2 regions of the Psychrobacillus sp. FSL H8-0483 genome follow, and region 2 is predicted to be linked to the other one. Evidence: a T-box and tRNA genes for the amino acid it is inferred to sense, from the RefSeq annotation. Region 2 holds a T-box; the other holds one or more tRNA genes.
What was found. A T-box is a leader RNA that pairs with one kind of tRNA and senses whether it is charged. The one in region 2 lies ahead of leuS (leucine--tRNA ligase), so its partner is inferred to be a tRNA-Leu.

Region 1 (7,063 bases), 370 kb from region 2:
TAATGGGTGATAGCGTGCCTTTTGTAGAATGAACCGGCGAGTTACGATTACATGCAAGGTTAAGTTGAGAAGACGGAGCCGCAGCGAAAGCGAGTCTGAATAGGGCGAATGAGTATGTGGTCGTAGACCCGAAACCAGGTGATCTACCCATGTCCAGGATGAAGGTAAGGTAACACTTACTGGAGGTCCGAACCCACGCACGTTGAAAAGTGCGGGGATGAGGTGTGGGTAGCGGAGAAATTCCAATCGAACCTGGAGATAGCTGGTTCTCTCCGAAATAGCTTTAGGGCTAGCCTCAAACGTTAAGAATCTTGGAGGTAGAGCACTGTTTGGACTAGGGGCCCATCCCGGGTTACCGAATTCAGACAAACTCCGAATGCCAATGATTTATGTTTGGGAGTCAGACTGCGAGTGATAAGATCCGTAGTCAAGAGGGAAACAGCCCAGACCACCAGCTAAGGTCCCAAAGTATTTGTTAAGTGGAAAAGGATGTGGCGTTGCTTAGACAACCAGGATGTTGGCTTAGAAGCAGCCATCATTTAAAGAGTGCGTAATAGCTCACTGGTCGAGTGACGCTGCGCCGAAAATGTATCGGGGCTAAACAAATCACCGAAGCTGTGGATTGATACCTTTGGTATCAGTGGTAGGAGAGCGTTCTAAGGGCGTTGAAGTCAGACCGGAAGGACTGGTGGAGCGCTTAGAAGTGAGAATGCCGGTATGAGTAGCGAAAGACGGGTGAGAATCCCGTCCACCGTATGACTAAGGTTTCCTGAGGAAGGCTCGTCCGCTCAGGGTTAGTCGGGACCTAAGTCGAGGCCGATAGGCGTAGACGATGGACAACAGGTTGATATTCCTGTACCACCAAACCACCGTTTGAGTAATGGGGGGACGCAGAAGGATAGGGTAAGCGTGCTGTTGGTTATGCACGTCCAAGCAGTAAGGTGTGAATGTAGGAAAATCCGCATTCTATAACATTGAGCTGTGATGGCGAGGACTTAGTCCGAAGTTCCTGATTTCACACTGCCAAGAAAAGCCTCTAGCGAGGTGATAGGTGCCCGTACCGCAAACCGACACAGGTAGTCGAGGAGAGAATCCTAAGGTGAGCGAGAGAACTCTCGTTAAGGAACTCGGCAAAATGACCCCGTAACTTCGGGAGAAGGGGTGCTCTTTTGGGTGAATAGCCTAGAAGAGCCGCAGTGAATAGGCCCAGGCGACTGTTTAGCAAAAACACAGGTCTCTGCAAAACCGTAAGGTGAAGTATAGGGGCTGACGCCTGCCCGGTGCTGGAAGGTTAAGAGGAGTGCTTAGCGCAAGCGAAGGTGCGAATTGAAGCCCCAGTAAACGGCGGCCGTAACTATAACGGTCCTAAGGTAGCGAAATTCCTTGTCGGGTAAGTTCCGACCCGCACGAAAGGCGTAACGATCTGGGCACTGTCTCAACGAGAGACTCGGTGAAATTATAGTACCTGTGAAGATGCAGGTTACCCGCGACAGGACGGAAAGACCCCGTGGAGCTTTACTATAGCTTGATATTGAATTTTGGTGCAACTTGTACAGGATAGGCAGGAGCCTTAGAGCCCGGAGCGCCAGCTTCGGAGGAGGCGTCGGTGGGATACTGCCCTGGTTGTATTGAAATTCTAACCCATACCCGTAACCCGGGTAGGAGACAGTGTCAGGCGGGTAGTTTGACTGGGGCGGTCGCCTCCTAAAGTGTAACGGAGGCGCCCAAAGGTTCCCTCAGAATGGTTGGAAATCATTCGAAGAGTGTAAAGGCAGAAGGGAGCTTGACTGCGAGACCTACAAGTCGAGCAGGGTCGAAAGACGGGCTTAGTGATCCGGTGGTTCCGCATGGAAGGGCCATCGCTCAACGGATAAAAGCTACCCCGGGGATAACAGGCTTATCTCCCCCAAGAGTCCACATCGACGGGGAGGTTTGGCACCTCGATGTCGGCTCATCGCATCCTGGGGCTGTAGTCGGTCCCAAGGGTTGGGCTGTTCGCCCATTAAAGCGGTACGCGAGCTGGGTTCAGAACGTCGTGAGACAGTTCGGTCCCTATCCGTCGTGGGCGTAGGAAATTTGAGAGGAGCTGTCCTTAGTACGAGAGGACCGGGATGGACACACCGCTGGTGTACCAGTTGTTCTGCCAAGAGCATCGCTGGGTAGCTATGTGTGGACGGGATAAGTGCTGAAAGCATCTAAGCACGAAGCCCCCCTCAAGATGAGATTTCCCATTACGCAAGTAAGTAAGATCCCTCAAAGACGATGAGGTAGATAGGTTCGGGGTGGAAGCGTGGTGACACGTGCAGCTGACGAATACTAATCGATCGAGGACTTAACCAAAATAGAATTTGAATAATTCAATGTCTTTTATCCAGTTTTGAAAGAATAAAAAAGATTTTTTAAAAAAACTATTGCAATAAAGTTATAGTTATGATATAATAAATCTTGTCTTTCAAGTTAATATGTCTAGTGATGATGGAGAAGAGGTCACACCCGTTCCCATACCGAACACGGAAGTTAAGCTCTTCATCGCCGATGGTAGTTGGGGGTTTCCCCCTGCAAGAGTAGGACGTCGCTGGGCATAACAACATTCCGAAGTAGCTCAGTGGTAGAGCAATCGACTGTTAATCGATTGGTCGTAGGTTCGAGTCCTACCTTCGGAGCCATTTTTGGAGAGCTGTCCGAGTGGCCGAAGGAGCACGATTGGAAATCGTGTAGGCGGGTAACACTGTCTCAAGGGTTCAAATCCCTTGCTCTCCGCCAGATAACTTTCATTACTATATAATGGCCCCTTGGTCAAGCGGTTAAGACACCGCCCTTTCACGGCGGTAACACGGGTTCGAATCCCGTAGGGGTCACCATTTATTTTTCAAAAGAATAAAACCAGCATTTTGGAGGATTAGCTCAGCTGGGAGAGCATCTGCCTTACAAGCAGAGGGTCGGCGGTTCGAGCCCGTCATCCTCCACCATTATTTTAAAAAGTTCATTATATTATTATCGCGGGGTGGAGCAGTTCGGTAGCTCGTCGGGCTCATAACCCGAAGGTCACAGGTTCAAATCCTGTCCCCGCAACCAAATGGTCCCGTGGTGTAGCGGTTAACATGCCTGCCTGTCACGCAGGAGATCGCCGGTTCGATCCCGGTCGGGACCGCCATTTTTAAAAAAATACATATGTGGCTCAGTAGCTCAGTCGGTAGAGCAAAGGACTGAAAATCCTTGTGTCGGCGGTTCGATTCCGTCCTGAGCCACCATATATACGCCGAAATAGCTCAATTGGTAGAGCAACTGACTTGTAATCAGTAGGTTGGGGGTTCAAGTCCTCTTTTCGGCACCACTGTTTAGTGGAGGGGTAGCGAAGTGGCTAAACGCGGCGGACTGTAAATCCGCTCCTTAGGGTTCGGCGGTTCGAATCCGTCCCCCTCCACCAGTTTTTATTTTAGGGGCATAGTTTAACGGTAGAATAGAGGTCTCCAAAACCTTTGATGTGGGTTCGATTCCTACTGCCCCTGCCAACTATAAAGTTAACTTGAATAATGGCGGTTGTGGCGAAGTGGTTAACGCATCGGATTGTGATTCCGACATTCGTGGGTTCAATTCCCATCAGTCGCCCCATATTCCTAATTTGTTAACTCTTTTTTTATTTGTGGCGGTTGTGGCGAAGTGGTTAACGCACCGGATTGTGATTCCGGCATTCGTGGGTTCAATTCCCATCAGTCGCCCCATTGGGGTATAGCCAAGCGGTAAGGCAACGGATTTTGATTCCGTCATGCCCTGGTTCGAATCCAGGTACCCCAGTTTATTTGCGGAAGTAGTTCAGTGGTAGAACACCACCTTGCCAAGGTGGGGGTCGCGAGTTCGAACCTCGTCTTCCGCTCCAATTTATATGGCGGCATAGCCAAGTGGTAAGGCACAGGTCTGCAACACCTTTATCACCGGTTCAAATCCGGTTGCCGCCTCCAATTTTTAAATAACTGCCTAGTATTTTTGCCGGTGTGGCGGAATTGGCAGACGCGCGGGACTCAAAATCCCGTATCCTCTGGATGTGTCGGTTCGACCCCGACCACCGGTATAAAAATTATGACTTAAAGTCATATATATCAAGACTTCTAACTACTTGTTAGAGGTCTTTTTTGTTGTCTAAATAAGAGGACTGAAATAAGCTAAAATCCCGTGCTTTGAATCCCGTACATAGGGGAAATAGGATGTCTAGAAGAAGTAAGAGCTTATCAACAAAAGAGTTGAGTATGAATAAATTAAAAATTTCTGATGAAGAAGCTTTTCAGAAGTTTGAGAGAGATTGCTTGATAAGAAATTTAAGAACTGAGACATTGAGGTACTACAAGGAGAAGATTGCAGCTACAAAGAGCACTCAAGGAGAAATTAGGATGGATAAGCAACTTCAAGATTATTCTTCTCGTATCAAAGGAGAAGATTTAAGTTAGAAAAAACTCTTTCAACTTTTGTATAACTTGCACCGTGAAATAAATAATCACGAGTCAATTGATTTTTTGAAGTTATGGCCAGATTAATGACCATCAGTAACGATCTCAATACCACGCATCATAAACGCAGCAAAACCTGTTAACACACGACCTGAAGCCGCATCGTGAGAATTAGTAGGACCAGGAGCATTCATGGCTGCACGCATTGCTGAAACCCCTGGTAAACTAGGATTAGCTTCACCAGTTTTAACAATGTGTTTGTCAAGTTTTGCAAAGAATGATTGAGGCGCACCCCATGCTAATGAGTAAAGATATACTGATGATTGTCTATGTGCTGGACCCATTAAACCAATAGCTTCATCATATCGAGCTTGCTCAGAAGCAGGTTTCGGGTCTGGTGTAAAGTTTGCTGTATCAACAACAGCGAGAGCGCCATCAAGAATCGATTGAGTTACTGGATCGCCTTTAGAATTGTGGAATTCGTCTAATCGAATATTCTTAGTATCAATCAAGTTTTCGTAGTATGAAGCAATACGTTCACCTGCTGCTTGATACTTATTAGTAGATACTGGAGTTACAGTAAATTTTTTCAGCGATAATCCACGGTAAGCTAAAAGTAAAGATTGGCCTACTACTGAGTTATAACCAGTTGAACCGAATAACCGTCGAGGTGCAGTTAGACCTCCACCAATTACAAAGTAACCACCGTTATTAATTTTGTTTTCGAATCCTAAAAGAGCATTTGAATAGTTAATCAGATGGGTAGATGAAGCAGAAGATTTAGCTACTAAGTTTTCGTACATACCTAAAGCACCAATTAAGATAGCTGTACCATTAAGACTCATTAGAGGAACTTTAATTGAATTACCAGTTTGGTATTCTGAATAAGTTGTTGGAACTCGGTTACCCCACAAGCCACCTGGAAGATAATAATCAGCAAGAATCGATTTTGCTTTCGATACCAAAGCAGTTAAACCATTGTTCACGTGAGTTTGGTTCGTCGAGCTCAACTTCGCGTAAGCTGTACCACTTTTAATAATGGCAAGACCCATAATTAAGAAAGACTCATTTAAAAAATTACTATTCGGCAAATTATCGCCAGTCATGTAACCCTCTGATTGAAGGATACTTATTAATGTTTCGATCTCTGTTTTAATACGGCCTTGACGTGCAGTATTAGTATCTGGAACTTTGTTGTGAAAAGCGCCTAAGAATTGCAACTGTTCTCCAAGTCGCATTGCGTTTGTTTCTCCAAGTGGTAATGCGCGAGGACCTGTGATTTGTGTTAATGCTGAGTTGTATTTGAGGCCTGATGGAAAATAAGTTTCGAATAAAGTAGTTACTTCTGACACAGTATTAAGATTAGCCAATGTGAAAATTCCCCCTGTATGATAATTAGTAATATAAAAAAACGTGATTAGTTTTATCACCAGTCACGTTAAATCATATTATGATTATTAACCTTTTAATATTTCAAGTAATGGATCTTCTTCGTCGGCTTTCTTATCAATTTTCATACCAGCTAATTGAGTTTATAAAGTTCTAAACTGATTTAGATATTTTTGTTTTGTTCCGACTGCAGGATGCTCTTTTATTTGAGCGTTTCTTAATCAGCAGTTTGTTCGAGAAGTGGAATATCTACATATCGGTCCTCTTGATTGATAATCAATCTTTCTGAATTGATAATGTGATCAGCTTGTGGTCAGATGGCTTCTATTTTAGTGGATGGTTTCGACATACCCTTTATTGGAATTAATGCCACAGTTGTTCAATAATTTCTGAGAAACATATATTGTTTTAGTACATGAATATTATCATTTTCTCTCCTCATAATAAAATACAAGAAGGAGGGATATTTTTATGGCAAAAAGAACAAAGAAAAATGATCCGCAGCAAAAGAACAAAAAGGGATTTAATTCTAGTAAACAGGACTCCGAGTTTTCAACAGAATTTGGTAGTGCAAAGGCTAATCAAGCACATAAGGAAAAAGCGAAAGAATTCAGAGATAAATTTTAAGATTCTGTAAGCAAGTACAAAATCCGCATGGTAAGATAAAATCATTAAAGCAACTTGCTGAAGAAGTAGGAAAAGAAGAGGTTATTGAGTTTCTGCTCCTATTGGGGCAGCCACTAGCCAGCTTGAATTTCGTCCCATTGGGTGGTAAGTAATTACTTCAAAGCCTAGTTAATTTACCCCCAATTGTTAGTCTCTCGAAGTATTGAAAATATTCTTGAAATCAAAAGGGGCCTGTTACTTCTCAGTTGAGACAGGCACCCTTTTGGATATAATAAATTTTTTAATATCTAGATGATATTCTCTTCATTTATCTATGTTGATCTAGAAGAATTTGATTACCATCTGGATCTACTATTGTAAAATGTGCAGGTCCTTCGGTTGTTTCATCTGCTTCGGTCAGCATTTTTATTCCTTTTTGTTTAAGCTGTTTTTGGAGTTCGCGAATGTCAGTAAAAGATTCAAGATTTTCGGCATTGCTATTCCATCCGGGATTAAAGGTTAGAATATTTTTCTCAAACATTCCTTGGAATAAACCAATTATGGTATCTTCATTCTTCATGATAAGCCAATTTTGAGAAATATCGCCTCCAAGGGATTGAAATCCA
Region 2 (15,417 bases):
ACTACTTTACGTCTATTGGGAGTTCAGTTGCAATTGTAACGGATGGAACAGCCATTTTAGGATTAGGTAATATTGGTCCAGTTGCTGGAATGCCTGTAATGGAAGGAAAAGCGGTATTATTAGACCAATTTGTTGGACTAAGCGGTATACCGATCTTATTAAACACTAGTGATCCGGATGAAGTAGTGGAGACAGTTAAACGTATTCATCAAGGGTTCGGAGCTATTTTACTAGAGGATATCGGATCTCCACATTGTTTTGAAATTGAAGAAAGATTAAAAGCAGAACTTCCTATACCGGTTATGCATGATGATCAGCATGGTACAGCTGTAGTTGCTTTGGCAGCAATTTTATCAGCTTGTAAGGCGACGAATGTAGACGTGAAAAAAGCCAAGATAGGTCAAATTGGTCTTGGAGCAGCTGGACTTGCGATTTGTCGTATGTTAATGGCATATGGAGTAGAAGAGGTATATGGTCTTGATCGTCAAGAAGAAGCTCAAAATCGCTTAATTGGATATGGTGGACAAACACTTCCATCACTAGAAGAAATGATGGAAACATGCGATGTAATTATCGCTACAACTGGGGTTTCTGGTCTTATTAAGCCAGAGATGGTTCGCCAAGGTCAAATTATTTTAGCACTTTCAAATCCGAACCCAGAGATTCTTCCATCTGCCGCAATTGCAGCCGGAGCAGCGTTTGCAGCCGATGGTCGTTCTGTAAATAATGTGATCGGCTTCCCTGGTATATTTAAAGGGGCATTAAATGCAGGTGCAAAGGAAATTACATATTCCATGTTAATTGCAGCAGCACAAGCAATAGTAGCACATACAAAACCTGGCGAGTTAATACCTAATCCACTAGATCCAACAGTACATCATCTAGTAGCCAGAGCGGTTGAAGAAGCACACAATAACGAAATCAATAATTAAGGTAGTAAATTAACCGATTATCAGAGGTAGTGTTACGTACCTAAAAAATTGCATCTTTGGATGCTTACTGTATAAGTAGGAAAGTGGAGATTCTTTCATTTCCAAAAGTTTTGGCACTTCTATTACAAGTAGCTATGGAGAGTGCCGGACGAACTACCACACGATTATCGAAAAAATGGGTCTGTCCAATAAGTCCATAAATTGAAGCAGGTGTAGAAAAAAGAGTCTTTTTCTACATCTGTTTTTTGTATACTTTTTATTAAAACTACTATTTTTTGTAGGCAATTGATTGTAGTGAAAGGCGGCGACTCCAGCGGGAATAGCAGATGTTTTCTGCACCGAAAGCGAAGCGGCAGGTGCATGAGCTGAAGGCCCCGCAGGAGCGAACAAAGGAACAAAGGCTAAGAACGCCACATCGTGTGGCAACGCCTTTGTGACCAACATCGTGTTGGCCTGAGGAGACTGAAGCCATGCCCGCGGAAAGCGTCCGTCTGGAACGGAAATCAATCCATTGGACAAGGGACCATCTCTCAGTCAATGTATGACTTTAGGGACAGCCCCATCAAGAAATCCAGGTGATGGTGTAGAACTCGTTCAGTTCCAAGCACTCCAAAAGCACCTATAAGTAGAGTGTCTAGTGAATTAACACCATTTTAATAAGCAATTTACTGGGTACTCTTGGTTAATCAACATGTGTGGTTACAAGTATATCTATATATTTGCGAAGAGCTTCGAGCAGGTGCAATTGAAATAATACAATAAAAAGAAGATTTCGGTTATGAAGCCGAAATCTTCTTTTTAAATTCTTTCGTATAATTAGTAGCTTCCATTAAGGCTTTTTCTTCAAGTGGAATTCGAACAGAAAGCATAGCAAGGTTTAATAAAGTAAAGGAGATAGCAGTTAAGTATGCTTGAAACATGATTGGCAAGAGTGCGATTTCAATACAAACGACTACGTAATTTGGATGTCGTATAAAAAGATATGGTCCTTTTGTAACCACATTGGCACCAGGTAAAATAATGATTTTAGTGTTCCAAAATTGACCTAAAGAAGTTAAACACCAAATGCGCAGGGCTTGAACAAGTAGAAAGATTAGAAAAAACAGCGGAAATAAAGGAGATATGCCTCGGTCAAAGATTAACACTTCAGCAATTAGGCAAACAAAAAAGCTAACATGAAGAGCAATCATATATGGATAATGAGAAGCACCCACCTCATAAGCCCCCTGAGCAAGCATACTCTTTTCATTTCGTTTGGCAACAAAAACCTCAATTAATCTTTGCGTGATGACTAGAGAAATGATAATGAAAAACAACAATTTAATCCCTCCACTTTAGTAAAAGTGCTTCTCCGCAAAATCCAGGACCTAATGCCACTAATAAACCGTAGTCATCTGGATTATTTTCCTGCATCATAAATTGCTCTAATACGTAGAGAACTGTTGGAGAAGACATATTGCCATGATTTTTTAACACTTCTCGAGAAATAAAGGTTTGGTTTTCTGCTAATTGAAGGGTTTTTTCGTACGCTTCCAGTACTTTTTTTCCTCCAGGATGCGCAACAAAATTTACGAGCTGATCTTTTCTAATTTCCTGTTCGTTTAAGAATTCATCTATGAATGGTCCAAGCCAACTGGAGATAATAGAAGGAATACTTTTCGAGAAAACTACATGTAATCCATTGTTTTTTATATCCCAACCCATGACATCTTCAGAATTAGGCATCCACTTAGAGGCTGTATTTATAATAGAAGGGACAGGTTTTTTAGTTGTAAGTATTACTTCATCTCCACAAACTAAAGCACAAGCTGCTCCATCTGCAAAAAGAGATGCTCCGATTAGATTGCTTTTAGAAAAGTCATTCGGTTGGAAGGTAAGACTACAAAGTTCCACACATACAACAAGTACTTTTGCAGTGGGATTGGCTTTACAATAGTCAAATGCTCTGCTAATCCCAGCAGCACCGCCAGCACAGCCTAACCCCCAAATTGGGATCCGTTTCATCCTGTCTGAAAAGGGAAGATGGTTCATCACACGTGCATCAATGCTCGGAGTAGATATTCCGGTGCTACTTACAAAGATAATTGTGTCAATTTCTTCGGGAGAAATGGAATTTTCTAAGAAAGAATTGTTTTGAAGGCATGCTCGAATTACTTCTACGCTATATTTGGTAGCCAAGTCTATATATATATTATTGCGTTCTTCAAAAGAATGCTCTGTTTGATGCCATTCTAATGGAACGCAAAAATTACGAGTTTTAATATCCCCATTTTCAAATACTTTTAATAAGCGTTCAAGCTGTGAAATTTTATCTTGAAAAAGCTCTTTTGTAAGTTGTTCAATATTTGATTGTTCTAATGCATACGGAGGATTATATGTACTAACAGAAGTAATTTTGGGCAAGGCAATTCTCCTTTTTTTAATGTTAGTTTCTCCATATTCTCTCTCTATATACAAAGAGGTGTATTTAGATTTAATTAGCTTTCATTTTTTCTATTACAATAATAAAAGGTGGATGGTTTTGTTGATTTAAAAATTGATATGATAGCACATGTGCAAAAGATTGAGGTAATTGCTGTACGAAAGATATTATTTCGTCTTTTTCTTGTTTACCACCCTCATGCCCATGATAAACTACCAAAACAATTAATCCCCCAATCTTTAATAGATCTAGAAGTGATTCAATTGCCTGAATAGTAGATGCTCCTCTTGTCACGACGTCTTGATTGCTGCCAGGCAAATATCCTAAATTAAAAATGGCTGCAGACACTTCGGAATGTACATAATTCGAAACATTTTCATGGCCATCTTGAATAAGTGTCGTGCGTGTCTTCAAATTCGCTTGTTCCAACTTTTCTGCAGTAGCTTGAATGGCTTCTTCTTGTACATCAAATGCATATACATGTCCATTTTCACCTACTAACTCAGCTAAAAATAATGTATCATGTCCATTGCCTGCAGTTGCATCCACTACGGAATCACCTGCTTCAATAACACTAGTTAATAATTCTTTCGCATATGGCAGTATTCGTTTTAATTTCATTTTAAGGCACCAGTCTTTTCAAAAAATTTCCCTTGATAGCTATCACGAGTTGCTAACTCTGCATCAATTCCATTTAGCACATCCCATTTGTTGACACTCCACATAGGTCCAATCATTAGATCAATAGGTCCATCCCCTGTAATGCGATGTATAATCATCTCTGGTGGCAAGATTTCTAATTGGTCTGCAACGAGCTGAATATAGGGATCTCGTTCCATAAAATCCAACATTCCTTTTTCATATTGCTTGACCATTGGAGTTCCTTTAAGCAAATGAAGTAAATGAATTTTAATACCTTGCACATCAAGTTTGGCTACTTCTCTAGCTGTTTCCATCATCATGTCGCGGTCTTCTAAAGGTAAGCCATTGATAATATGCGTGCATATTCGGATATTATGCTTTCTTAATTTGTTTACCCCTTCCACATAAGTAGCATAGTCATGGGCACGATTAACAAGCTTTGCTGTTCTTTCATGCACCGTTTGAAGACCAAGCTCTACCCATAAATAAGTACGCTTATTTAACTCGGCTAAATATTCCACTACGTCATCTGGTAAACAATCGGGTCGTGTAGCAATCGAAATCCCCACAACCCCTTCCAAAGCAAGAGCTGCTTCAAATTTTTCTTTGAGTACTGGAAGGGGAGCATGCGTATTTGTGTATGCTTGAAAGAATGCGATATATTTTCCTGTTTTCCACTTTTCATGCATCTTTACTTTAATTTTTTCAAATTGTACTGGAATCGGATCTACTTTATCTCCAGCGAAATCTCCACTACCAGCTACACTGCAAAATGTGCATCCTCCATAAGCCACAGTGCCGTCTCTATTGGGACAATCAAACCCAGCGTCTAATGCTACTTTAAAAATTTTCATATCAAATATATTTCGTAAATAACGATTCCATGTATAATATCGTTTTCCATCAGATGGAAAAGGAAGGTTGTTTTTCTCCATGTTCATTCACTCCTTAACAGGCTTATTTTAACACGTCTTTTTATATTTTTGTGAAACCTTCTTGAAGTGTTCTGCGAAAAGGAATACACTATTCTGAGCGTAGGGAGAAAAGAGGTGGTAGAATGCCAAAAGCTGTATGGTTTTTGATAGTAGGAATGTTTGTTAATACGATGGGAAATTCATTTTTGTGGCCTTTACATACTATTTATATACATGATTATCTTGGACAAACTCTCACGATGGCTGGAATTGTTTTAATGATTAATGCTGGTGCTGGGGTCATAGGAAACTTGTTAGGTGGATTTTTATTTGACCGTATTGGTGGTTATAAATCCATTATGATCGGTATTATTATTTCAATAATTGCTTTAGCATTCTTAATATTTTGGCATGGGTGGCCAGAATATATTTGGTTTGTTGCAATTTTAGGATTTAGTGGAGGGATTATTTTTCCTAGCATGTATGCGATGGTTGGAAGTGTTTGGCCAGAAGGCGGGAGAAAAGCCTTTAATGCTATTTATTTGGCACAAAACCTTGGGGTGGCCCTTGGACCAGCTATTGCAGGTCTTGTGGCTGAAAATAATATAAATAATATTTTTATAGCAAATCTATTTACATATGTATTATTTTTATTTATTGCTTGGTTTTTTTACCGAAAAATCAAGGTGGCATCGAATCTACATGCAACTGTTTCGAATGAGCAAAAGAATAGGAATCAGAAAGCACCTTTTTATGCAATGCTGATTGTGTCAGTTGGCTATTTGCTTACGTGGATTGTATATGTACAGTGGACTTCGACTATCTCTACTCATGTGTTAGATTTAGGCATTTCGCTAAAACAGTATAGTTTATTATGGACGATAAATGGAGCACTTATATTAGCAGGTCAACCACTTATCAAACCGATTATTAGCCGATTAGAGCATAAGATAAAAACACAAATGGTTATTGGTATCGTGATTTTCATGGGATCATTTGTCGTTGTAGCTTTTGCAGAAAGCTATGCAATGTTTATTACATCAATGGTGATTCTTACCGTTGGTGAAATGTTTGTGTGGCCAGCGGTACCAACCTTAGCAGATCAGTTAGCACCTAAGGGAAAAGAAGGATTTTATCAGGGGATTGTAAATAGTATGGCGACAGTTGGACGGATGATCGGACCTTTTATAGGAGGAATTCTTGTGGAAGCTCACGGTACTCCTATGATGATCCTAATCCTTACATGCTTGCTGTTTTTTGCTATCTTTACAACCATCATTTACGATTTACCACTTAAAAAGCGCACCGAATGAAATATTCGATGCGCTTAGCTTGTCGATATATGCATTTTTATTAATCAAAATGTATTAAGAACATAGTGATTATTGTGCTTTTCCTGTAGCATTCGCTCCAGGCTGGCGCTTTCCGCGGGCTCGCGCTTAGCCTCCTCGGCATGCCTGCGGGGTCTTGGACTGTCTCGCTGTCCCGCAGGAGTCGCCGCCTTCCGCTTATTTTTAACTTCACTAAACAGAAAAGTGGACAATTAAAGCCTATTCACTTGATGAGATGGGATAGTCAATCCGTTATTTTTATCAGGATATTCCGAGAAACATTGATTGATCACAGCATCTCTTCAGATTTCCACTTTCAACTTTTGAAAAATAGGCAGGGCCCGCCACGGAGACACCTGTGGGAATAGCTTGAGCTGAAGACCCCGCAGGAACGGTAGTGACGAGGAGGCTGAAGCCAAGCCCACGGAAAGCGAAGTGGCGGGCCCCGCTGATTCTCATATACATCTCTATTCATTGTAAAACGAATTTGTCTACAGTCTGAGCGCACCGAATGAAATATTCGATGCGCTTTTGTTATGGGGAATGTAGTAATTGTTATTCAAGCGCTGAAACGAGCATAGTAAGGTATAATCCAGACAAATCCAGATTTTATCCGAGCATACCCCCTTTTACTAATTTACTAATCTATAATAGCTAAGAGGTAATTTTACTATTCAGAGATTAGTAATTGCTTAGTTGTCTGATATTTGAGAATATAAAATTAAGATGTTTAAAAAGGAGGGGATAGAGTGGAATCTCTATTGAAAAACTTATCTGCATCCGTGCTTGCTCAAATATTAGAAAATGCTTTCCAGTGGTTTGTTGTTGTAGATAAGCAATCCAATATACTCTATATCAACGAAGAGTATTGCCGCTTCCTAGAAGTAAAGAGAGAGAATGCAATCGGCCAACCAGTTGAGGATGTGATAGAAAATACAAAAATGTATGAAGTAATTAAGTCGGGAATAGCACATATTGCTTCCCCTCACTATATTAAAGGAACTTATATGCTCGCGAATCGTGTCCCGCTGGTTGTCGAAGGAGAAATTGTTGGGGCTTATGGTAGCGTAATATTTCGAGATATGTCCGATTGGAAAAAGCTAAGTTCTCACGTTCGAACAACAATGGAGCGCATTCAATTTAACAAAGAGGACAATAGTTATAAGGAGTATCGTTTAGCGGATATTAAAGGTACTTCTTCGGCAATGCGCAAAATAAAAGAAACGGTAGAAATGATTGCACCAAGTGACTTACCGGTTTTAATTGAAGGAGAAAGTGGAACTGGAAAAGAAATCTTTGCACATAGTATACATCAACTTTCAGAACGTTCAGATGCCCCTTTTGTTAAGGTAAATTGTGCAGCAGTACCACCAGAGTTATTAGAACAAGAATTGTTTGGAAAGATAGATGACCTAACTGGACAAATTCGAAAGGGAAGATATAAGCAAGCGGATAAAGGGACTCTTTTTATTGATGAAATTAGTGCACTCCCCCTTACATTGCAAGCCAAGCTTTTGCGTGCCATGCAGGACGGTGAGATTTTTTCTATACTTTCAGAGCAAGGGGAAAAAGTAAATGTCCGAATTTTAGCTTCATCGAATCTATCTTTATCCAAGCTTGTTGAAGAAAAAAAATTTCGAGAAGATCTATTTTATCGTATTCAAGCAATTACTTTATGGATTCCACCCCTACGAGATCGCATGGAGGATTTCACAGAGCTTCTTAACTTTTTTTTACAGAAGTTTGTTGTACAGGCGGGCCGAAGAAAAGTTGTGTTAGCTACGAAAACTAGAGATATACTTCAATCTTACCACTGGCCAGGGAATGTTCGAGAATTGCAAAATGTTTTGCAGGCAGCTGTTTATTTAGCAGAGGATGACATTATTATGCCATCTGCACTTCCTGCACAGGTAAAGAAGCGAGATGCAATGTCCTTTCAAGCAACTGGGAAGTTAGCGGATATTTTAGTTCAAGTAGAAAAAAATATCCTTAGAGATCTACTTGAAGGAGAAACAGATAAAGTGTTAGTTGCTAAACAGTTGGGAATAAGTAGATCAACTCTTTATGAAAAAATAAAAAAATATAACTTATGACCTAATTCCGGTTTTTTGGACTACAATCCAGAAAATCGGAATTTTATATTTGCCGTAAACTATAATGTAACTTTATTTTATTGCAATAAAATTCCGATGTTTCAGATTTTAAAGGAAATTTTGAGTCTAAAAGTTGTCACAAGTGCTATTGCTCGAATATTTTGAATATGTTTTAATAACCTATGAAAGCGCTTTTATTATAGTGTCAATAATGTAAGGGGGACGTTCCAATGAAACCGATATATTCTTCTGCAGAGGAAGCGGTAATGGAAATTCAAGATGGTGCAACAATAATGGTCGGTGGTTTCGGTTTGGTAGGAATTCCGGAACAACTAATTCTTGCGCTAGTGGAGAAAGGTGTTAAGGATTTAACTGTCATTTCAAACAACTGTGGAGTCGATGAATGGGGATTAGGGCTTTTATTGAATAACAAGCAAATAAAAAAAATGATTGGTTCTTATGTAGGAGAAAATAAAGAATTTGAACGACAAGTATTAGCAGGTGAGATTGAAGTAGAGTTAACTCCTCAAGGAACGCTTGCAGAAAAAATTAGAGCTGGTGGAGCAGGTATCCCAGCATTTTTCACGCCAGCAGGAGTTGGCACACCGATAGCAGATGGAAAAGAGATTCGTATTTTTGATGGGAAAGAGTATGTTTTAGAAGAATCTTTACGTGCAGATTTTGCTCTTATTCGTGCTGCTAAGGCAGATAAATTTGGAAATCTAATCTATAACAAAACGGCACAAAACTTTAATCCAATGATGGCGGCGGCAGGAAAGTTTACAATTGCTGAAGTAGAAGAGATTGTGGAAACAGGGAATTTAGCTCCTTCCACTATTCATACACCAAGCATTTATGTACAAGGACTGTTACAAGCTGAACAAGAAAAACGGATTGAACGATTAATGACACGTTCATAGATGGGAGGAATGTAAAGTGACTTTATCAAGCAGAGAACGAATTGCAATTCGTGCAGAGAAAGAAATTGATGATGGGAATTACGTGAATTTAGGCATAGGTATTCCTACACTAGTTGCCAATTATATTTCACCAAATAAGACGGTAGTGTTGCAATCGGAAAACGGGTTGCTTGGCATTGGGCCGTATCCAACTGAAGAAGAAGTAGATCCAGATTTAATCAATGCTGGGAAAGAAACCGTGACAACGATACCGGGTTCTGCATTCTTCTCAAGTGCGGAATCATTTGCCATGATACGTGGAGGACATGTCGATGTGGCAATTCTAGGAGGTATGGAGGTTTCTGAAAAAGGAGATCTAGCCAACTGGATGATACCTGGAAAAATGATTAAGGGCATGGGTGGTGCTATGGATCTAGTGCATGGTGCCAAAAAAATTATCGTTATTATGGATCATGTAGCTAAGGACGGTTCACCAAAAATAAAAAAATCATGTTCCCTTCCTTTGACAGGTAAAGGGGTAGTCAACAAAATTATTACGGAACGTGCCACTATTGAAGTGACACCAGAAGGACTTGTACTGCGAGAAGTGTTTGAGGGGTTCACTGTACAAGACATCATTGATTCCACAGAAGCTCCATTAAATATAGATAATGTGCAAGAAAATGTTAGATTTTAACTCATCTTTATAAAACAATCGGGGGGATTTGTTCATGGAAGCATTAAGTATGATCGGCCTTATTGGAGGCTTAGCTTTACTTATCATCTTGACAATGAAAGGTGTAAATATATTAATAGCAGGACCAATATCTGCATTGCTAGTTGCGGTGACGAGTGGAATGCCGTTATTTAAGCAGTTGGCTGGTGAAGGAGAAGCTGATTTTGTAACAAGTTATATGACAGGTTTTACAGGGTTTATAGCGTCCTGGTATATGATGTTCTTACTAGGGGCTGTCTTTGGTAAAGTCATGGAAGATAGCGGAGCAGCAGATTCAGTGTCCAAATGGATTGTCGATAAATTAGGGATGAAATATGCAGTACTTGCCATCGTTATCGCCTGTGCCGTTCTTACATATGGAGGCGTAAGTCTGTTCGTTGTTGCATTCTCTGTATACCCAATGGCAATTTCATTGTTTAAGCAAGCAGACTTACCACGACGTTTTATTCCAGCGACATTAGCATTAGGTTCAGTTACGTTTACGATGACATCCGCAGGATCTCCTGAAATACAAAACTGGATTCCGATTCAATTTTTAGGAACCAACGCTTATGCAGGGTGGGAAGTAAGTATTATAGTAGCAGCATTTATGGCGATTTTTGGATATTGGTGGCTGAAACGTATTATCCAGGGAGCTGTTAATAAAGGTGAAAGATTTATGGGGCGTGAGACGGACCCAACATTTGATACGTCAAGAAGTTTACCTAATCCATTTTTAGCTATGATTCCTTTACTTGTTGTGTTAGTGATTTCATATATCTTCCATGATAAACTTGCGCAATCTGCCTTGATTATAGCGCTACTTGGAGGAGTTATCGCAACTTATTTTGTAGGCAGAAAGTATTCGAAAAATTTCTGGGAGGCATTTTCAGCTGGTACTGTGGGGGCAATTATTGCAATCGGTAATACTGCAGCAGTTGTTGGTTTCGGAGGAGTTGCAAAAAATGTACCTGCATTCACAACTGCTGTTGAAGCAATGACAAATATTCCAGGCTCTCCTTTAATCGGAGCTGCTATTGCGGTATCCGTAATTGCTGGTATGACTGGATCTTCCTCTGGCGGTCAAACAATCGCTTTACCATTATTGGCGCCACATTATATGGATATGGGTGTAAATCCTGAAGCGTTGCACAGGGTAGTCGCAATTTCATCAGGTGCACTTGATTCATTGCCACATAATGGATACGTAGTAACTACCATTCAATCAATCTGTGGAGAAAAACATAGTGCGGCATATTGGTCCGTAGCTGCAACTACTGTAGTAGTGCCAGCACTAGGAGTAGTTATTGCAATTATATTATTCTCTCTTGGTTTAGGTATTTAATTTTTTCAGCCCAAAGAGCTTAATGGCTGATTTTTGGAGGTAAACGTATGGTAAAAGATAGAGTACTTCTCATCACTGGAGCAGCTCAAGGGATAGGGTTTGAAGTTGCACAGGAATTTTATAAAGCTGGTGCGAAGGTTGTTTTAACTGATATTAATGAAGAGAAGGTAAAACGCGCTGCATCATCACTTGGTGATGATGTACTTGGTGTGAAATGTGATGTGACAAACGAAGAAGATATTATTCATTCTATTAATAGAACGTTAGAAGAGTATGGACGAATTGATATATTAATAAATAATGCTGGAATGCAGCACGTTGCAATGCTAGAAGACTTCCCAACAGAACGCTTCGAACTATTAGTGAAAATTATGCTAACAGCACCATTTGTTGCAATTAAGCATGTTCTCCCACATATGCGTAAGGAAGGCTTTGGAAGGATCATCAATATGGCTTCTATAAATGGTTTAATCGGCTTTGCTGGGAAAGCAGCCTATAATTCTGCCAAGCATGGTGTAATTGGTTTAACAAAAGTCGCTGCACTGGAAACAGCTGCCGATGGAATTACAGTAAACGCAGTTTGCCCAGGATATGTGGATACACCACTTGTACGTAACCAATTCCTGGATCTTGCAAGCACACGTAATGTTCCAGTTGAATCCGTTCTAGAGGAAGTATTATTTCCTTTAGTTCCTCAGAAACGTTTGTTAGATGTGAAGGAAATTGCTGATCTAACCTTATTTTTAGCAAGTGATGCAGCAAAAGGAATGACAGGTCAAGCAGTTGTATTAGATGGTGGATACACGTCGCAATAAAAACTTGCTATTTCATGATATTTCCTCTAAAATACGAAGTAATAACAAGACGTCGACAAGGATTAGTAAATAGACTGTATTTCTTTAGAGAGCTAACGGTTGGTGAAAGTTAGTGAAATGCCCTATTGAACTCGCCTTTGAGTCTGTATAAGTGAACGAAGAGTAGCTTATACCGTTTTCCGCGTTAAGGAATCAAGTTGAGTGAAGTTTTCACTAATTTGGGTGGTACCGCGTGAGTATATACTCTCGTCCCTTAGTTTTTTAAGGGGCGAGTTTTTTTAATTTGAGGAGGAATTTTAATGAGCTTTAATCATGAAGTAATCGAAAAAAAATGGCAAAATTATTGGAATGAAAACAAGACGTATAAAATGATCGATGACCCTTCGAAACCTAAATTTTATGCATTAGATATGTTCCCATATCCTTCTGGAGTTGGTTTGCACGTTGGTCATCCACTAGGTTATATTGCTACAGACATTTTAAGTGCATTCAAACGTAAGCAAGGTTATAACGTACTTCATCCGATGGGTTGGGATGCTTTCGGACTTCCTGCAGAGCAGTATGCAATCGATACGGGTAACGACCCTGCAGAATTTACAGCAAAGAATATCGCTACATTTAAACGCCAAATGACGGATCTTGGTTTTTCATTTGACTGGGATAGAGAAGTAAATACGACTGATCCATCTTACTATAAATGGACGCAATGGATTTTTATCCAGCTCTACAAAAAAGGGTTAGCTTATGTTGATGAAGTGCCAGTAAACTGGTGTCCTGCATTAGGAACTGTTTTGGCAAATGAAGAAGTAATAGATGGATTATCAGAGCGTGGGGGACATCCAGTAGAACGCCGCCCAATGCGTCAATGGGTACTTCGTATAACTGCTTATGCAGATAGACTTTTAGAAGATTTAGATGACCTTGACTGGCCAGAAAGCTTAAAAGAAATGCAACGTAACTGGATTGGCCGTTCAGGAGGTGCTGAGCTAGACTTTGAAGTAGACGGCACGAATGAATCGTTCCGTGCTTTTACAACTCGCCCAGATACTATTTTTGGTGCAACTTACGCAGTATTGGCGCCAGAACATAAGCTAGTAGATGCGATTACGACTGCTGAACAGATGGATGCAGTGCAAGCTTATAAAGATCAAGTAAAACTGAAAAGTGATTTAGAGCGTACCGACCTTGCAAAACATAAGACAGGTGTATTCACTGGCGCTTATGCAATCAATCCAGTAAGCGGAGAAAAAATGCCAATTTGGATTGCTGATTATGTATTGGCGACATACGGAACAGGTGCAATTATGGCAGTTCCCGCCCATGATGAGCGTGATTATGAATTTGCAAAACAATTCGATTTACCAATTGTAGAAGTTGTTTCTGGTGGAAGTATCGAGGAATCGGCTTATACAGAAGATGGTACACTTATTAACTCAGATTTCTTAAATGGTTTAAACAAAGAACAAGCGATTGCCAAAGCAATTGAATGGTTTGAAGCAAACGGAAAAGGTGAAAAGAAAATTACGTATCGTCTACGCGATTGGTTATTTAGCCGTCAACGCTATTGGGGTGAACCAATTCCAATTATCCATTGGGAAGATGGTACTTCAACAGCAGTAGATGAATCTGAACTACCACTAATGTTGCCAGTAACAACGGATATTAAGCCAAGTGGAACAGGCGAATCACCACTTGCAAATATTACAGAATGGGTAAACGTTGTAGACCCAGTAACAGGGAAAAAAGGACGTCGTGAAACTAATACGATGCCACAATGGGCAGGTAGCTGCTGGTATTACTTACGTTATATCGATCCTAACAATGACGAAGCACTAATTGATCCAGAACTAGTGAAACGCTGGCTTCCTGTAGATATTTATGTAGGTGGAGCAGAGCATGCTGTATTGCATTTATTGTACGCGCGTTTCTGGCATAAATTCCTTTATGACATTGGTGTTGTCACAACGAAAGAGCCATTCCAAAAGCTATTTAACCAGGGTATGATTCTTGGGGAGAATAATGAAAAAATGTCTAAATCAAAAGGAAATGTAGTGAATCCGGATGATATCGTGAAAAGTCATGGTGCTGATTCTCTTCGTTTATATGAAATGTTCATGGGACCACTTGATTCTTCTAAACCATGGTCCACAAACGGACTTGACGGATCAAGAAGATTCCTAGATCGTATTTGGCGTTTGTTGGTCGATGAGAATGGGAAGCTTAGCACTAAAGTAAGTGATACTTCCTCGGAAAATATGGAAAAAGTGTATCACCAAACAGTCAAAAAAGTGACAGAAGACTATGAAGCAATGCATTATAATACTGCTATTTCACAAATGATGGTATTCATTAATGAAGGATATAAAGCAGACCTTATCGCGAAAGAGTATGTAGAAGGATTTGTGAAACTAATTTCTCCAATCGTACCGCATATTGCAGAAGAGCTTTGGAGTATTTTGGGGCATGAGGATACAATTACGTATGAATCATGGCCTACGTTTGATGAGTCAAAATTAGTGGACAATGAAGTGGAAATTCCTGTACAAATTAAAGGGAAAGTACGCGCGAAGTTACTTGTTGCTAAAGATGCTACGAAAGATGAATTGGAAGCATTAGCACTTGCTTCGGAACAAGTTCAACAATGGCTTGAAGGGCAAGAAGTGAAGAAAATCATTGCAATCCCAGGTAAAATGGTGAATATCGTTATTTGATAAAACAAAAGCTGCTTAGTCTCTAATTTTGAGATTAAGCAGCTTTTTACTATTTAATTGTATCTATAAACGCTTGAATTAATTGATCTCCTTGCTCTGTTCCAATAGATTCTGGATGAAATTGAAGTCCATAAACTGGGTAGTCTCGATGCTTAATGGCCATAATTTCCTTATCATCTTCTGCTCTAGCAAGTACTTCTAATTTGTCACATAATGTTTGTTCGTCAATGACAAGTGAATGATATCGCATAACAGAAAACGGTTCGTTCAACTTCGCGAATAAGGATGAGTGATTATGTTCAACCGTTGATAACTTTCCGTGCATGATGGTTTTGGCCTGTATAATATCTGCCCCAAATGCTGCTCCAATGGATTGATGTCCTAAACAGATTCCGAGGATTGGATATTTTTCATGTAGTTGTTGAATTACTTCGATCGATATACCAGCCTCTGAAGGATTCCCAGGGCCAGGAGATATAATTATCGCTTCAGGTTGTAGATTTTCAATTTCTTCGATTGTTATGGCGTCATTTCGCACTACTTGTACTTCTTTACCAAGGCTACTCACTTGTTGAAATAAATTATACGTAAAGGAATC

Region 1: it has a tRNA-Leu gene. The T-box ahead of leuS (leucine--tRNA ligase) is inferred to sense a tRNA for this amino acid. The anticodon was not compared.

Annotation. Positions count from the first base shown of each region.
Region 1 covers NZ_CP152052.1:3,345,021-3,352,083, reverse strand. Annotated here, with positions in the region: rRNA gene MHB48_RS16350 (23S ribosomal RNA) at 1-2,340, shown strand, start outside; rRNA gene rrf (5S ribosomal RNA) at 2,466-2,581, shown strand; tRNA gene MHB48_RS16340 (tRNA-Asn) at 2,592-2,666, shown strand; tRNA gene MHB48_RS16335 (tRNA-Ser) at 2,672-2,763, shown strand; tRNA gene MHB48_RS16330 (tRNA-Glu) at 2,787-2,861, shown strand; tRNA gene MHB48_RS16325 (tRNA-Val) at 2,894-2,969, shown strand; tRNA gene MHB48_RS16320 (tRNA-Met) at 2,999-3,075, shown strand; tRNA gene MHB48_RS16315 (tRNA-Asp) at 3,079-3,154, shown strand; tRNA gene MHB48_RS16310 (tRNA-Phe) at 3,176-3,251, shown strand; tRNA gene MHB48_RS16305 (tRNA-Thr) at 3,259-3,334, shown strand; tRNA gene MHB48_RS16300 (tRNA-Tyr) at 3,344-3,427, shown strand; tRNA gene MHB48_RS16295 (tRNA-Trp) at 3,439-3,512, shown strand; tRNA gene MHB48_RS16290 (tRNA-His) at 3,537-3,612, shown strand; tRNA gene MHB48_RS16285 (tRNA-His) at 3,647-3,722, shown strand; tRNA gene MHB48_RS16280 (tRNA-Gln) at 3,724-3,795, shown strand; tRNA gene MHB48_RS16275 (tRNA-Gly) at 3,803-3,877, shown strand; tRNA gene MHB48_RS16270 (tRNA-Cys) at 3,886-3,959, shown strand; tRNA gene MHB48_RS16265 (tRNA-Leu) at 3,987-4,069, shown strand; gene MHB48_RS16260 (hypothetical protein) at 4,203-4,442, shown strand; gene MHB48_RS16255 (hypothetical protein) at 4,526-5,812, opposite strand; gene MHB48_RS16250 (hypothetical protein) at 6,303-6,458, shown strand; gene MHB48_RS16245 (DUF6254 family protein) at 6,452-6,610, shown strand; gene MHB48_RS16240 (VOC family protein) at 6,766-7,063, opposite strand, start outside.
Region 2 covers NZ_CP152052.1:2,972,061-2,987,477, reverse strand. Annotated here, with positions in the region: gene MHB48_RS14270 (malic enzyme-like NAD(P)-binding protein) at 1-932, shown strand, start outside; gene MHB48_RS14265 (isoprenylcysteine carboxylmethyltransferase family protein) at 1,709-2,251, opposite strand; gene MHB48_RS14260 (3-oxoacyl-[acyl-carrier-protein] synthase III C-terminal domain-containing protein) at 2,253-3,335, opposite strand; gene MHB48_RS14255 (class I SAM-dependent methyltransferase) at 3,406-3,975, opposite strand; gene MHB48_RS14250 (TIGR01212 family radical SAM protein) at 3,972-4,931, opposite strand; gene MHB48_RS14245 (MFS transporter) at 5,054-6,223, shown strand; gene MHB48_RS14240 (sigma 54-interacting transcriptional regulator) at 6,991-8,334, shown strand; gene MHB48_RS14235 (CoA transferase subunit A) at 8,565-9,254, shown strand; gene MHB48_RS14230 (3-oxoacid CoA-transferase subunit B) at 9,271-9,930, shown strand; gene MHB48_RS14225 (GntP family permease) at 9,965-11,293, shown strand; gene MHB48_RS14220 (3-hydroxybutyrate dehydrogenase) at 11,341-12,108, shown strand; T-box leader at 12,152-12,365, shown strand; gene leuS (leucine--tRNA ligase) at 12,408-14,819, shown strand; gene MHB48_RS14210 (aminodeoxychorismate/anthranilate synthase component II) at 14,869-15,417, opposite strand, start outside.